3 regions of the Heyndrickxia sp. MSNUG genome follow, and region 2 is predicted to be linked to each of the others. Evidence: a T-box and tRNA genes for the amino acid it is inferred to sense, from the RefSeq annotation. Region 2 holds a T-box; the other regions hold tRNA genes.
What was found. The T-box of region 2 lies ahead of argS (arginine--tRNA ligase). A T-box ahead of a tRNA ligase gene usually reads a tRNA of that ligase, here a tRNA-Arg.
Positions count from the first base shown of each region.

Region 1 (4,248 bases), 1.7 Mb from region 2:
AGAAAATCGATGTATGGAACTTTTTAGGCTAATCAGAAGCGCTTGTGCTTTCTATATTTAGGGGGTGAGAAGGTTGTCGTTTGCTTCGGAAACAAAAAAGGAACTCACGAACATTGATACAAAGGGCTGCTGCTCCATAGCGGAACTTTCCGCCCTGATCAGGATGAATGGTTCCCTTTCCTTCTCAAATCGTAAGCTCATCGTAGACATTCAGACTGAAAATGCTGCCATTGCACGGCGGATCTATACCCTGATCAAAAAAAGCTATCAGGTCCAGGTAGAACTGCTTGTCCGCAAAAAAATGCGGCTGAAAAAGAATAATGTTTATATTGTCCGCTTGAAGGAATCGGCCCGAGAAATTCTGGAGGATTTGAAGATTTTAGGAGAAGGCTTTGAAATCATTCATGATATTTCCCAAGAACTAGTGAAAAAGAAATGTTGTAAGCGTTCTTATCTTAGAGGTGCATTCCTTGCCGGAGGTTCCGTCAATAACCCGGAGACTTCTTCCTACCATTTGGAGATTGCATCCATGTACCAGGAGCATAATGAATCGTTATGTGAATTGATGAATACTTTTGGACTGAACAGCAAAACGCTCGAACGGAAGAAAGGATTTATCACCTATTTAAAAGAGGCGGAAAAAATTACAGAGTTTCTGAACATTGTCGGCGGACATAATGCGTTGATGAGATTCGAGGATATCCGGATTGTCCGGGATATGAGAAACTCGGTTAATCGCCTGGTGAATTGTGAAACTGCTAACTTGAACAAGACGATTGGCGCAGCTCTTCGTCAGGTTGAAAATATTCGTTATATCCGGGATACGGTAGGTCTGCACATTTTACCGGATAAGCTAAGGGAGATCGCCCAGCTTCGGGTCGATTACCAGGATGTTACGTTGAAAGAGCTCGGGGAGATGGTTACCGGCGGTGCCATCAGTAAATCAGGAATCAATCACCGGCTGAGAAAGATCGATGAAATCGCAGACAAACTGCGAGCCGGACAGATCATAAATAAATAGAGGGTTAGAGGAGGAAATAACAAAATGGTAGAAAAACAGGTTGAAGTGAAGTTGAAAACTGGTTTACAAGCTCGCCCGGCAGCATTGTTTGTACAGGAAGCGAACCGCTTCTCATCCGATATTTTCCTTGAGAAGGATGGGAAAAAGGTAAATGCGAAGAGCATCATGGGATTGATGAGCCTTGCCGTAAGTGCCGGTGCATCTGTAAACTTAATCGCGGAAGGCAATGATGAAGAGGAAGCTTTGGAAAAGCTTGCTGAATATATCCAAAAAGAAAATTAATCAAAAAACTCGTTCCCTTTAAAGGAACGAGTTTTTTTAAAAATTACTTATCTTTCTTTTCTTCAAGCACGTTGCGTGTAATGATTTGGTCTACTAGACCATATTCTTTTGCACGCTCAGCTGTCATGAAGTTATCGCGGTCTGTATCCTTAGCGATTACGTCAAGAGGCTGGCCAGTGCGCTCAGAAAGGATGGTATTCAATTTTTCACGAAGGAAAAGAATGCGCTTAGCAGCGATTTCAATTTCAGTCGCTTGACCTTGGGCACCGCCAAGTGGCTGGTGAATCATGACTTCACTGTTTGGAAGGGCATAACGCTTCCCTTTAGTTCCAGCAGCAAGTAAGAATGCACCCATTGATGCAGCCATACCGATACAGATTGTTTGTACATCCGGTCTGATGAACTGCATTGTATCGTAGATTGCCATACCGGCAGTGATGCTGCCGCCAGGGCTATTGATGTAGATGGATATGTCTTTTTCTGGGTTTTCAGCTTCCAGGAATAATAGCTGGGCTACGATTGAATTGGAGACATGGTCATCAATCCCGCTTCCTAGCATAATGATGCGATCCTTTAAAAGGCGGGAATAAATGTCATATGCCCGTTCGCCACGATTCGTTTGTTCAATAACTGTAGGAATCAAGTTCATGTTTGTTTTCCTCCTTTAGCATAAAGATCTTCAGTGCCATGTAACGGCAGTAAGCAAGCTGGCAGTAATTGGTTTGTTTGCCAGAATAGCTATGTATTTTAATGATACACGCATGGTCAATAAAGGTCAAACGAATCGCTTACAAAGCCTTTAGAAACTGTTCGACAATAAATTTGATCATTTTGACCAATTAACTCTACCGTATCCATCTTACCCATGATTGCACATTTTAAACAAAAAATCAGTCTTGCAAAGCCAATGAATCTACCCTATAATAGGTAAGCGTAACGCTAACTTGGTTAAGCGGTACAACTATTAAAAATAGGCCCTCGTGGTGCAACGGATAGCACGTAAGATTCCGGTTCTTGAGATGTGGGTTCGATTCCTGCCGAGGGCGCTTATATTTTCGTTAGTTTGCAGTGCCTCTGCGTTCTATTATGAACGTGGGGGCATTTTTTTTGCGTTATTTTACCGTTAGAAAAACCACGATATTACCACGTAAATATATAGCCAGCCTTACGAATCTTTTCGAAGGGGGCTCTTCTATGCGGCGCAGAAAAGGCGTTACTAATCCCTTAGCTCGAGCGCTAGACACTATTCCAACAACTACTCAGAATAAATCAGTAACCTTTAACGACGCAGTTAATGAATTTTTTTCCTATTGTTGACTTTCGAGCGAAACCGTTAAGTATTATCAGAAGAAGTGAATGCAAACGGTTAGTGCTTACGTAGATCTTGATATTCCTGTAACGGACATCTGAAAAATCAATACAAATCATATCCAGAATCCAGAGGGCAACTACGGCAGAATGTTACGTAGCCAGGGCGAATTTTGAATGCTTGAGGGAGAACATATTTGAATACATGCTCGTGAATATAAATGACGAAAAACAATGGATGCGTTTTTCCTTAAAGGAGAATGGCAACTTTTTATGGAAATAAAGAGAAGGTAATAAAAAAATCTAGAAGAACGGCTGTTGATATAAACAATTTTCAATAGATACAAAAATCTGAGTGATCTAGGAGAGATGATAATGATATTTTTATGTATGGGCTATTTCAACCCTGAAAAAATGGATGCACGCCCAAGGGCAGAGATTGATGCCGTTATGAGTGAATGCCAGCCTGTCGTTGAGAATTTTTATGAAAGCGGTAAGGTGCTGATTGATGCTGGTCTGGAGTCAGAGACCAAAAGCTTACGCCGTGTAAACGGTAAGGTTATCGTAACAGATGGTCCGTTTACAGAAACGAAAGAGCTGATCGGCAGCATATTTATTTTTGAAGCAGAGGGAATGGATGAGGCGATCCAGCTAGCCTCTCTGCATCCGACAACACAAATCAGCAGAGGGGAAGAGTTTGGCTGGCGTATTGAAATCCGTCCTGTTCATTACTTTAAGAATGATAAATGAGTTACCATAAAGGATGTTGCCTAGTAATCAATAATGGAGTACATCCTAGTGTAAGCATATTTTTACCTATGATTTTCGTTTTGTTAGGATTAATATTTGCTTTAATTGGGATTAAAGCTTAGGTCAAAGTTAGTCTTGTTTTGAGGAATGTTTTAGGTGTTTCTCTTTCATTATTTTTAATGTGGGTTCGATTCCTGCCGAGGGCGCTGCCAAAACCTCTTGTCTGATTTTAGGCAAGGGGTTTTTTCTTATTTCGATTTGACCAAAGCATTATGGCCAATTTTGAAAGCGATGCCAAATTCTTTCCATACACCAATGTCTATTTATCATGTAAAATAAGTGCAGGGGTGATTTAGATGGATCTTAAAGCCGGATTATGGCAGAAGCAGACATTAAAATTGGCAATGACTCAAGAGCTTTCTCAGGCGATTGCGCTTTTGCAGTACTCTGCTCAGGAGCTTGCTGCTTTTCTTGAAGCTAAATCAATGGAAAATCCCCTGATTCAAGTTGACTTTAAAAATATCACTACTTTTGATTCAAGTATGGACCGCACGAGAAAGACGTTGAAAAAGACTTTCGAGCGTGATCAGAAAAACCTGATTGAGCAAATTGGCTCGAGTGAAAGCGAGACTCTCGAAAACTATCTCCTTTCACAATTAAATCTGCTTCATGTTACACCTGAAGAAAAACAAATTTTACATGTATTAATTGAAACGATAGATGAAAACGGTTACCTGAAGGATGACCTTACAAAAAGACTGAACCAGCCAGAAGAAGCCGTAAATTCAGTGCTGAAAAAACTAAAGGCCCTGGATCCAGCGGGAATCGCCGCTCGGGACCTTCAAGAGTGCCTGCTCCTTCAACTGGAGCGTAAGAACCCAACACCA
Region 1 is NZ_CP150978.1:4,210,336-4,214,583, reverse strand. It holds gene whiA (DNA-binding protein WhiA) at 74-1,021, shown strand; gene AABM38_RS21310 (HPr family phosphocarrier protein) at 1,046-1,303, shown strand; gene clpP (ATP-dependent Clp endopeptidase proteolytic subunit ClpP) at 1,347-1,952, opposite strand; tRNA gene AABM38_RS21300 (tRNA-Arg) at 2,278-2,349, shown strand; gene AABM38_RS21295 (YciI family protein) at 2,987-3,361, shown strand; gene rpoN (RNA polymerase factor sigma-54) at 3,718-4,248, shown strand, end outside.
Region 1: it encodes a tRNA-Arg, which carries the amino acid that the T-box ahead of argS (arginine--tRNA ligase) is inferred to sense. The anticodon was not compared.

Region 2 (4,248 bases):
TATTCAGTATCGCGAAGCACCTGGTTATGGATGAAATACGAAAGCGAAGGCGGAGAAGGATTTTTGCTGCTTTTATCACAGATAAAGACATCCCATCTCCATTTGATATGGAGCAATATGTGGCAAACCGTGATGCCGTGGAACGAATGCTTGTTGCTATTCAATTGCTTAAACCCGAATATCGTCTGGTCATAACCTTGAAGAAAATTGAAGAATGTTCGACAAAAGAAATTACTGAAATCCTTGGCTGGTCCGATACAAAGGTACGAAAGACATTATCGAGGGCAATAGCAGCTTTAAAAAAAATGGATGTTTTAAAAGGAGGCAGTCAAATTGAACAATCATTTTGATGAAAATTGGAAGATTCTAAAGCAAGTCAAACCACCTGCATCCAAAAAAGAAGCCATTCGTAACCGGATCACCCATTCAATAAGTAATAAAACAAAGGAAAGAACTGTTTTAAGAATCTTTGAATGGAAAAATGTAATGCTTACGAGTCTATTTTTATTGATTTCAGCAGGTATTCTATTCCAATTGCAATACAACTATCAAAAGAAGGAAGCACCAGATTCCTCTGCAAGCAAGAACGCTCAATTCACATGGAATGCAGCCAAAATTTATGGTGAGGAATCTGAAGATGGCTATGCGTTTTTTAAAGAGGGAAGCTCCATACCAGTTGGTTATGCAGATATAGTAACAGAAGAAGAACAAAAAAAAATAACCAGCACAGGTGCAATGTATGTGGAAAAGGAACTGGAACATTTCCCTTATCCCACAACCCTCTATATAGAACATGTGAAAATGACAGATGTTTCACTGCGGTACCATTTCTTCGTTAAAGCTGAGAATAAAACAACGCATTTCAGTTTTGACTTTCCAAAGCTTGAATATGCGGAAATATTTAATTTTATCGCTACATTGAAGTATAAGAATCAAAAGCCATACATCCATGATGAACAGCTTTATGCTACACATGGATATGACACTCTCCCTTTCCCTGTTGGATTGAACCCTGTAGAGAAGAATGGCCACACTGAAAAATACATTTGGGAAAATGCAAGTTTGAAGGAATACAATAAATACCTGAATAAAATTAGATCTACAGGTGAATGGGAGGAAAAATCAATGGGGGATTCATCTCATATTTTCACTTCCGTAACTGGATATGAAGTGGTAAAAATAACACTGAATGGAAAGAGGATCAGCTACGAATTTACTTATCCAGAGCAGGGTGAATAAGCTGCGTTTTCGCAGCAGCTCTTATCTTAAAAATGGAGGAAAATGCAATGGTTAATATAGTATCTGTAACCCAGGGAGAAGAAGATACACTACATCATTTAATGCAATTTTATATATATGAGTTTACGGTTTTTCAGGATATTAAAATTGAACGAAATGGGAAATATACGCCTTTCGACTTGATGCCTTACTGGACAGAACCGAATTTGCATGCATTCTTTATAGTTCATGAAAACGAACTTGCAGGCTTTTCGTTAGTAGAAAGCGGTAGTGAAGATCAGCCACATATCATTCGGGAATTTTTCATTTTGAGGAAATTTTACCGCAGGGGATTTGGAAAAGCAGCAGCAGTTAAGCTCTTTGACATGTTTCAAGGAAAATGGAGCATCACGCAAATTGAAAAGAATGAACCGGCAAAAGCCTTCTGGAGAAAGATTATTCGTGAGTACACAGGCGGTAACTACACAGAAAGGTCCGATAACCGCAAAAGGTCTATTCAGGAATTTGATACGGCATTAATCCTAAAATAATGGTTGCAAATCTTAAGTACAGTTGCATATAATGGTAAAAATATCTAATCGATGAAAAAGAGAGTAGTTATTCAATGTCTGCTGCAGCGAGCCGGGGATGATGGGAGCCTGGTGAGACAGAATAATGAAGCGCACTTTTGAGATGCCTGCCTGAAATCAGTAGGGCAAGCCGGAGAGCTTCCGTTATCAATGCAAGCAGGTTCCTTTTATGGAACAATTAGGGTGGTACCGCGGGATTTAACTCTCGTCTCTTTTAAAGAGACGGGAGTTTTTTATTTTATTTGGGAGGTCTTGGGATGATGTATATAAAGAAGTATGCAGAAGTCATCGTATCCGGGTTAGATGATAAGCTTACGATCCAGGAAGTAGAGCGTCTGATTGAAAAACCTAGATTTATAAATCAGGGTGATCTGGCTTTCCCATGTTTTCAGCTTGCAAAGATTATGCGTAAGGCTCCTTCAAAAATTGCGGAAGAACTCAGTCAAAGATTGCAAGGCGTGAGCATGGACCTTTTTGAAAAAGTGGAACCAGCAGGCGGTTTTGTGAATGTGTTTTTAAATAAAACCAGTGTTGCTCAAGATGTTTTGAATAATATTATTGAGCAAAAAGAACATTATGGTGATTTTTCAATAGGACAAAATGGTATTGTTGCTATTGATATGTCCTCCCCAAACATCGCAAAGCCATTTTCAATGGGGCACCTTCGGTCAACAGTGATTGGTCATGCAATCGCTCTAATACTAGAGAAAACTGGCTACAAGCCAGTTAAAATCAATCACTTAGGGGATTGGGGAACACAATTCGGAAAACTGATCACTGCTTACAGGCTGTGGGGTTCCGAAGAAACAGTGAAGAAGAATCCATTCAAAGAATTACTGGCCCTATATATAAAATTTCATGTGGAAGCAGAAGTTAATCCCGAACTAGAACAGACCGGCCGCGACTGGTTTAAAAGACTGGAAGATGGTGACGAAACCGCATTGCAGCTATGGAAATGGTTTAGAGATGAATCACTGAAGGAATTCTCAAAGATATATCATTTGATGGGGATTGAATTTGATTCATTTGCTGGGGAAGCCTTCTACAATGATAAAATGGATGAAATCGTTGAGCATCTGGAAAAAAGCAAACTTTTAGAGGAATCTGCTGGAGCACAGGTAGTTATGCTTAAAGAAGAAGAGCTTCCTCCATGCCTGATAAAAAAATCAGATGGTGCCACTTTGTACGCAACCAGGGATCTGGCAGCGGCTAAGTACCGGTTTGATCAATATCAATTCGTGAAATCTTTATATGTAGTAGGAAATGAGCAAAGCCTCCATTTTAAACAGCTAAAGGCAGTACTGGCAAAAATGAATTTTGACTGGAGTAATCATTTGGTTCACATTCCATTCGGCATGATCCTGAAGGATGGAAAGAAAATGTCGACCCGGAAAGGCAAAGTGGTTTTATTAGAAGAAGTTCTGAATGAATCGATTCAGTTAGCATTGAAAAATATCGAAGAAAAGAATCCATCACTGCCTGCAAAGGAAGAAACAGCAAAAATGGTTGGTACAGGCGCCATCATGTTCCATGACCTAAAAAACTTCCGTATGAATGATATAGAGTTCTCTCTGGAGGATATGCTTAAGGTGGAAGGCGAAACTGGTCCATACGTCCAATATACAAACGCTCGCGCACAATCAATTTTGCGAAAAGCGGCATGGAGCGGCAATCTTGAAGAGTTCCGGTTGAACGGGGAAGCAGAATGGCCTGTCATTATTGATCTTCTCAATTTTCCGGCAGCAATCTGTCGTGCTGCTGAAAAATACGATCCCTCACTAATCGCAAAATATGTCCTTGATCTCGCACAAGCCTTTAATAAATATTACGGGGAAGTCCGCATCCTTGAAGAAAACGATGAAAAAGAATCAAGACTGGCACTTGTATATGCAGTCAGCATTGTACTCGAGGAAGGTTTGCGATCGCTGGGAATCAAAGCACCGAAGGAAATGTAGCGGAAAATTAAGAGCCTCAGACAATCGCTGAGGCTCCGATTTTGATAAAAACTTTTTCCTGGTAAGAACTTTTTTTAAACAGTGCAATAGCATTTAATATTTAGAAAGTATTAACCAAAACACTTTCAACTCCTTAATGGAGCTCCTCATACAAAGCGAATATTTCTTGTTCTGTATCGCTGTACTTGATTTCAACATTAGTTTCTTCAAAGAACCATGTATCATTGGACTCGACAAAAAAGGTAATTCCATCAATCTCTTGCTGTTGGGCAGCAATAGACGGAGTTTCCCGAGCGAATGCAAGGCTGTACCCTTTGTTCTTGTCACCAAACCCGGCATATTGAGGGTAAAGGCGGATGTAAAACGGCTTTGGTGTATCAAATTCTCTCTCAAACCATTTGTATGCGTTTTGATCAATCGAGATTGTCATTTTTGCACCATCCTTTCGTTAGTTTTATTTTAAAGCCCTCAAGGACTCTGCGTCG
Region 2 is NZ_CP150978.1:2,483,471-2,487,718, forward strand. It holds gene AABM38_RS12365 (RNA polymerase sigma factor) at 1-350, shown strand, start outside; gene AABM38_RS12370 (hypothetical protein) at 334-1,239, shown strand; gene AABM38_RS12375 (GNAT family N-acetyltransferase) at 1,287-1,769, shown strand; T-box leader at 1,812-2,024, shown strand; gene argS (arginine--tRNA ligase) at 2,066-3,763, shown strand; gene AABM38_RS12385 (HesB/YadR/YfhF family protein) at 3,897-4,193, opposite strand.

Region 3 (4,248 bases), 1.0 Mb from region 2:
CTGGCCCCGAAGTCGCAATCACCACTCCTGGCTTCCCGCTTATTCGCGCATATCCCTCCGCTGCGTGGATCCCGCCTTGTTCATGCCTTGGCAGGACATGAAGAATTTTAGAATCATAGAGTTTGTCATAAATCGGGAGGACAGCTCCTCCTGGATAGCCAAAAATGACTTCAACGTTTTCCCTCTCCAAAGCTTTCAAAAGTAAATCAGCGCCGCTGAGACCAGTGGCCAGCGGTTTCTTTTCCTTCAAGGCAGCTTCCTGCACCATTTTTACGAATCCCCCCTACTAGTTTGTTTTCGATTTCAAAATCGCTCTAATCATGATGTTATTTTTCCAGGTTCTTTTCATTGGCTGAAATTACTCTAAGGTAACCATTCTAGATAAGAGCTTTCTTCATAATAAAAGCGCAACCGCCTTGGTCAGCCCCGACAAGCGCTGGAGGGCCGACCGGTGAAGTCGTTCTTTGACTTCATTGGGCGGACCGAAGCGACTCGAGGGGTTAGGCGCTGGAGCTGGACAACAATATAAAAAAGCCTATTCCATCTCCATATGCCTGGAAAGACCAGGCAAAGGGATGGAATAGGCTTTGTCTCCTGTTCCACGGTACCACCCTTCTTCACGCATGAATGCGTGCGCTCGTGACAGCATCTGCTGCCGATTTTGATAACGAGTGTGATCGACACTCGGCCGGTTTTACTGGGAATCCCTTTCAAACCGGCGCTCCAGGGTGAGTTCATTTTATGCGGCATCACCGGTTCTCAGCATTCCCGGCTCTCTGTCCATGCTTATCGCAAAAAATTACTTGTCCCTGTCTTCGCTTTGTCCTTATGAAGCTAGCTGACTTGATGTGCTTCTTCTTCCTGATAAACCTGAACGCCTTCCGCCACAACCTTTGCCCGGAACTCACGCAAGATGTTCTTCGTGTGCTTTCCTGGGGTTCCCTCTCCAATGACTCTGCCATCTACTTTTACAACTGCAATGACTTCTGCGGCGGTTCCAGTGAGGAATACCTCATCCGCAGTGTAAACATCGTGCCGGGTAAATGGTTCCTCCTTCACCTCATACCCAAGATTGCCAGCGATTTCAATGACTGCATTTCTTGTAATTCCTTCTAATGCCCCTACATAACCTGGAGGGGTGAGGAATGTATTCCCTCTGATAATAAAAACATTATCTGCTGAGCCCTCAGCAACATATCCTTGGTCATTCAGCATGAGTGCCTCACTGACATTTGCGAGATGGGCTTCAATCCTTACTAGGACATTGTTTAAATAATTAAGTGATTTAACTTTTGGGCTAAGAACGTCTGGCCTGTTCCTCCTCGTTGCAACTGTCACAATATCGAGCCCTCGCTCATACAATTCCTTCGGGAAGATCGCAAGTGGTTCTACGATAATGACTACATTAGCGTGAGGACATTTATACGGGTCTAAGCCTAGATCGCCGACTCCTCTTGAAACGACGACTCTGATATAGGCATCTCTTAATCGATTCCGTTCCACTGTTTCTACAACCAGATGAGTGAACTCTTCTTTAGAGTGGGGCATATTCAGCATAATTGATTTTGCCGACCGATATAGTCGGTCCATATGTTCTTCCATCCTGAATATATTGCCGCTGTATACCCGAATTCCTTCAAAAACACCGTCTCCGTATAGAAAACCATGATCATATACAGAAACTTTAGCATTTTCCTTGGTGACAAACTCACCGTTTAAGTAAATCCATTGATCGGGCACAAATAACACTCCTTTAATGATTAGACGCTTTAAATAGTTAAAATTTAAATTTAAAAAAATACAATTTTACACAATCGGAAATTGAAATAAAACTGTCTTTCATTCTGGCTGCAGCCAACTTGTTTTTTTTATTTGAGGATTATCTTACGCCCAAAATGAACCAGCGTCAACAGGGTTTTTCAAAATTGTTTGATAATTTTGATTAATTAGTTTATTTGTATCCGCTTACATTGTTGATATATTCACATTTATAAAAAGGAAAATTTTTTTTAAAAAATAGAGGATTTTATCTTGAAGGAGTTAACTGCGAAGTTAATACGAATGAGATCTGATATTTTTAAGACTCTAGAAAAATAAAAAAAACTCACCTTGCAGCAAGGTGAGTTAAGGTATGTAGTTTAAGTGGCGTCCCAGGAGAGATTCGAACTCCCGACCGCACGCTTAGAAGGCGTGTGCTCTATCCAGCTGAGCTACTGGGACAAATATGTTTTTTAAAGACAAGATTTATTATATTAGCCAAACAACTAAATGTCAATAAATAAATTAAACTTTTTTTGAGGGGGAGTAATTAATTCTCCCCTCAAAAAAATATTATAGTTCTTTTATGCATTTTTGGGAAGGGTAAATTCCTGTCTTAGTTCAGCCATTTCTCCATTTCCATAGTCATGGATTTGGAGTATTGCCTTTCCATCTTTGAGTTCAAGTATGACATAGGTCCTTTCCTTCCTTGTCCGCGGCAGCCTGATGCTGCCGGGATTAATAAAGAGGACATCATCTACCATTTCAGCACCCAATATATGCGAATGGCCAAAACAAACAATATCTGCCCGAAGTTCTTTAGCCTTATAAAATAAATTTCCAAGAGTCGATTTGACTGAGTAAAGATGCCCATGGGTAACAAAGATTTTCAGTCCATTTATCACATGAAGATCTTCATCAGGAAAGTTTCCGAGAAAATCGCAGTTTCCCCTGACGGATCTGAAATTTTTTATTGCTCCGTCATCTTCAGCAAGTTCTGAATCCCCACAGTGAATCATTAAATCCGCATCCTGTCCATGACACTTCTCGATTCCCTCAAGCAATTCCCCAGAACCATGACTGTCACTGACAATCAGGAATCTTACACATCGCTTTGTTGCCGATCCTTTAATGACTTTTCAAGCTGATTGATCGCTTTTGCCCTGTGGCTGATCTCGTTTTTCTCTTCAGAAGTCAGCTCAGCCATTGCCTTCCCTTCTGACTCAACAAAAAACACAGGGTCATAGCCAAAGCCATTAGAGCCTCTTCGTTCAAGAAGGATATGTCCTTCACAAGTACCAAATACAGTTACCGTTTCCTTCCCAGGTTCGGCCATTGCCAAGGCACAGCAAAATCTGGCAGTCCGCTCGTTTTCTGGCACATCCTGAAGTTCAGCGAGAACTTTGTCGATGTTCGCTTCATCATTTTTTTCAATTCCTGCATATCTTGCAGAATAAACGCCTGGACGTCCTTCAAGCGCGTCCACTTCCAGGCCAGAATCATCCCCAATGACCATGACGCCGAGCACCTTTGAGATTGTCTCTGCTTTTAAAACAGCATTCTCCTCAAATGTAGTACCCGTCTCATCAACGTCTTCGAGCTCTGGATAATCAAGAAGCGTTTTTACTGTCATTCCCATTGGCAGAAAAAGCTTCTCAAAATCCTTAGCTTTTCCAATGTTTTTCGTTGCAATTATTACTGTATTCATCTTGAGATCTCCCCCTATCTCTTTTTGGCACTCGCAATCTTCGCTGCCAATTCTTCTCCAAGAGCTTCCTTCTGCATTTCAAAAAGCTCCATGATCCCTTCCTGTGCAGATTTCAGCAGTTCCTGAAGCTGGCTGTATGAAAAAGTTGCCTCTTCTCCTGTACCCTGCAGCTCAACAAATTCGCCATTCCCAGTCATGACGACATTCATGTCTACATTTGCCTTAGAATCCTCAACATAATTCAAATCTACAACTGGCTGACCATTCTCCAGGATGCCAACACTGGTTGCAGCCAGGAAATCGGTTAGAGGGAAACCAGAGAGTTTTTTCTGCTTGCTAAGCCTGTAAAGAGCCATGGCCATCGCAACATATGCTCCTGTAATGGAAGCAGTGCGTGTTCCGCCATCTGCCTGAATGACATCACAATCAATCCAGACTGTACGCTCCCCGATTGCCTCAAGATTTACAACGGCTCTCAAGGCTCTTCCAATCAAGCGCTGGATTTCCATAGTCCTTCCGGAAATTTTGCCCTTAGCCGCTTCTCTAATATTCCTTTGCTCCGTAGCACGCGGGAGCATGGAGTATTCTGCCGTAATCCAACCCTTTCCTTCTCCGCGCATAAATGGCGGAACTCGATCCTCTATGCTGGCAGTACAAATGACCTTTGTATCACCTACAGAAATCAATACAGAGCCCTCTGGATGCTTTAAATAATCTGTTTCAATATGTATCGGCCTTAATTGTAAGGGTTCACGTCCATCAAATCGCATTTATTTTTCCTC
Region 3 is NZ_CP150978.1:3,508,805-3,513,052, forward strand. It holds gene ilvB (acetolactate synthase large subunit) at 1-268, opposite strand, end outside; T-box leader at 569-825, opposite strand; gene ilvE (branched-chain-amino-acid transaminase) at 835-1,740, opposite strand; tRNA gene AABM38_RS17715 (tRNA-Arg) at 2,144-2,220, opposite strand; gene AABM38_RS17720 (metallophosphoesterase) at 2,343-2,891, opposite strand; gene AABM38_RS17725 (XTP/dITP diphosphatase) at 2,861-3,466, opposite strand; gene rph (ribonuclease PH) at 3,481-4,236, opposite strand.
Region 3: it encodes a tRNA-Arg, which carries the amino acid that the T-box ahead of argS (arginine--tRNA ligase) is inferred to sense. The anticodon was not compared.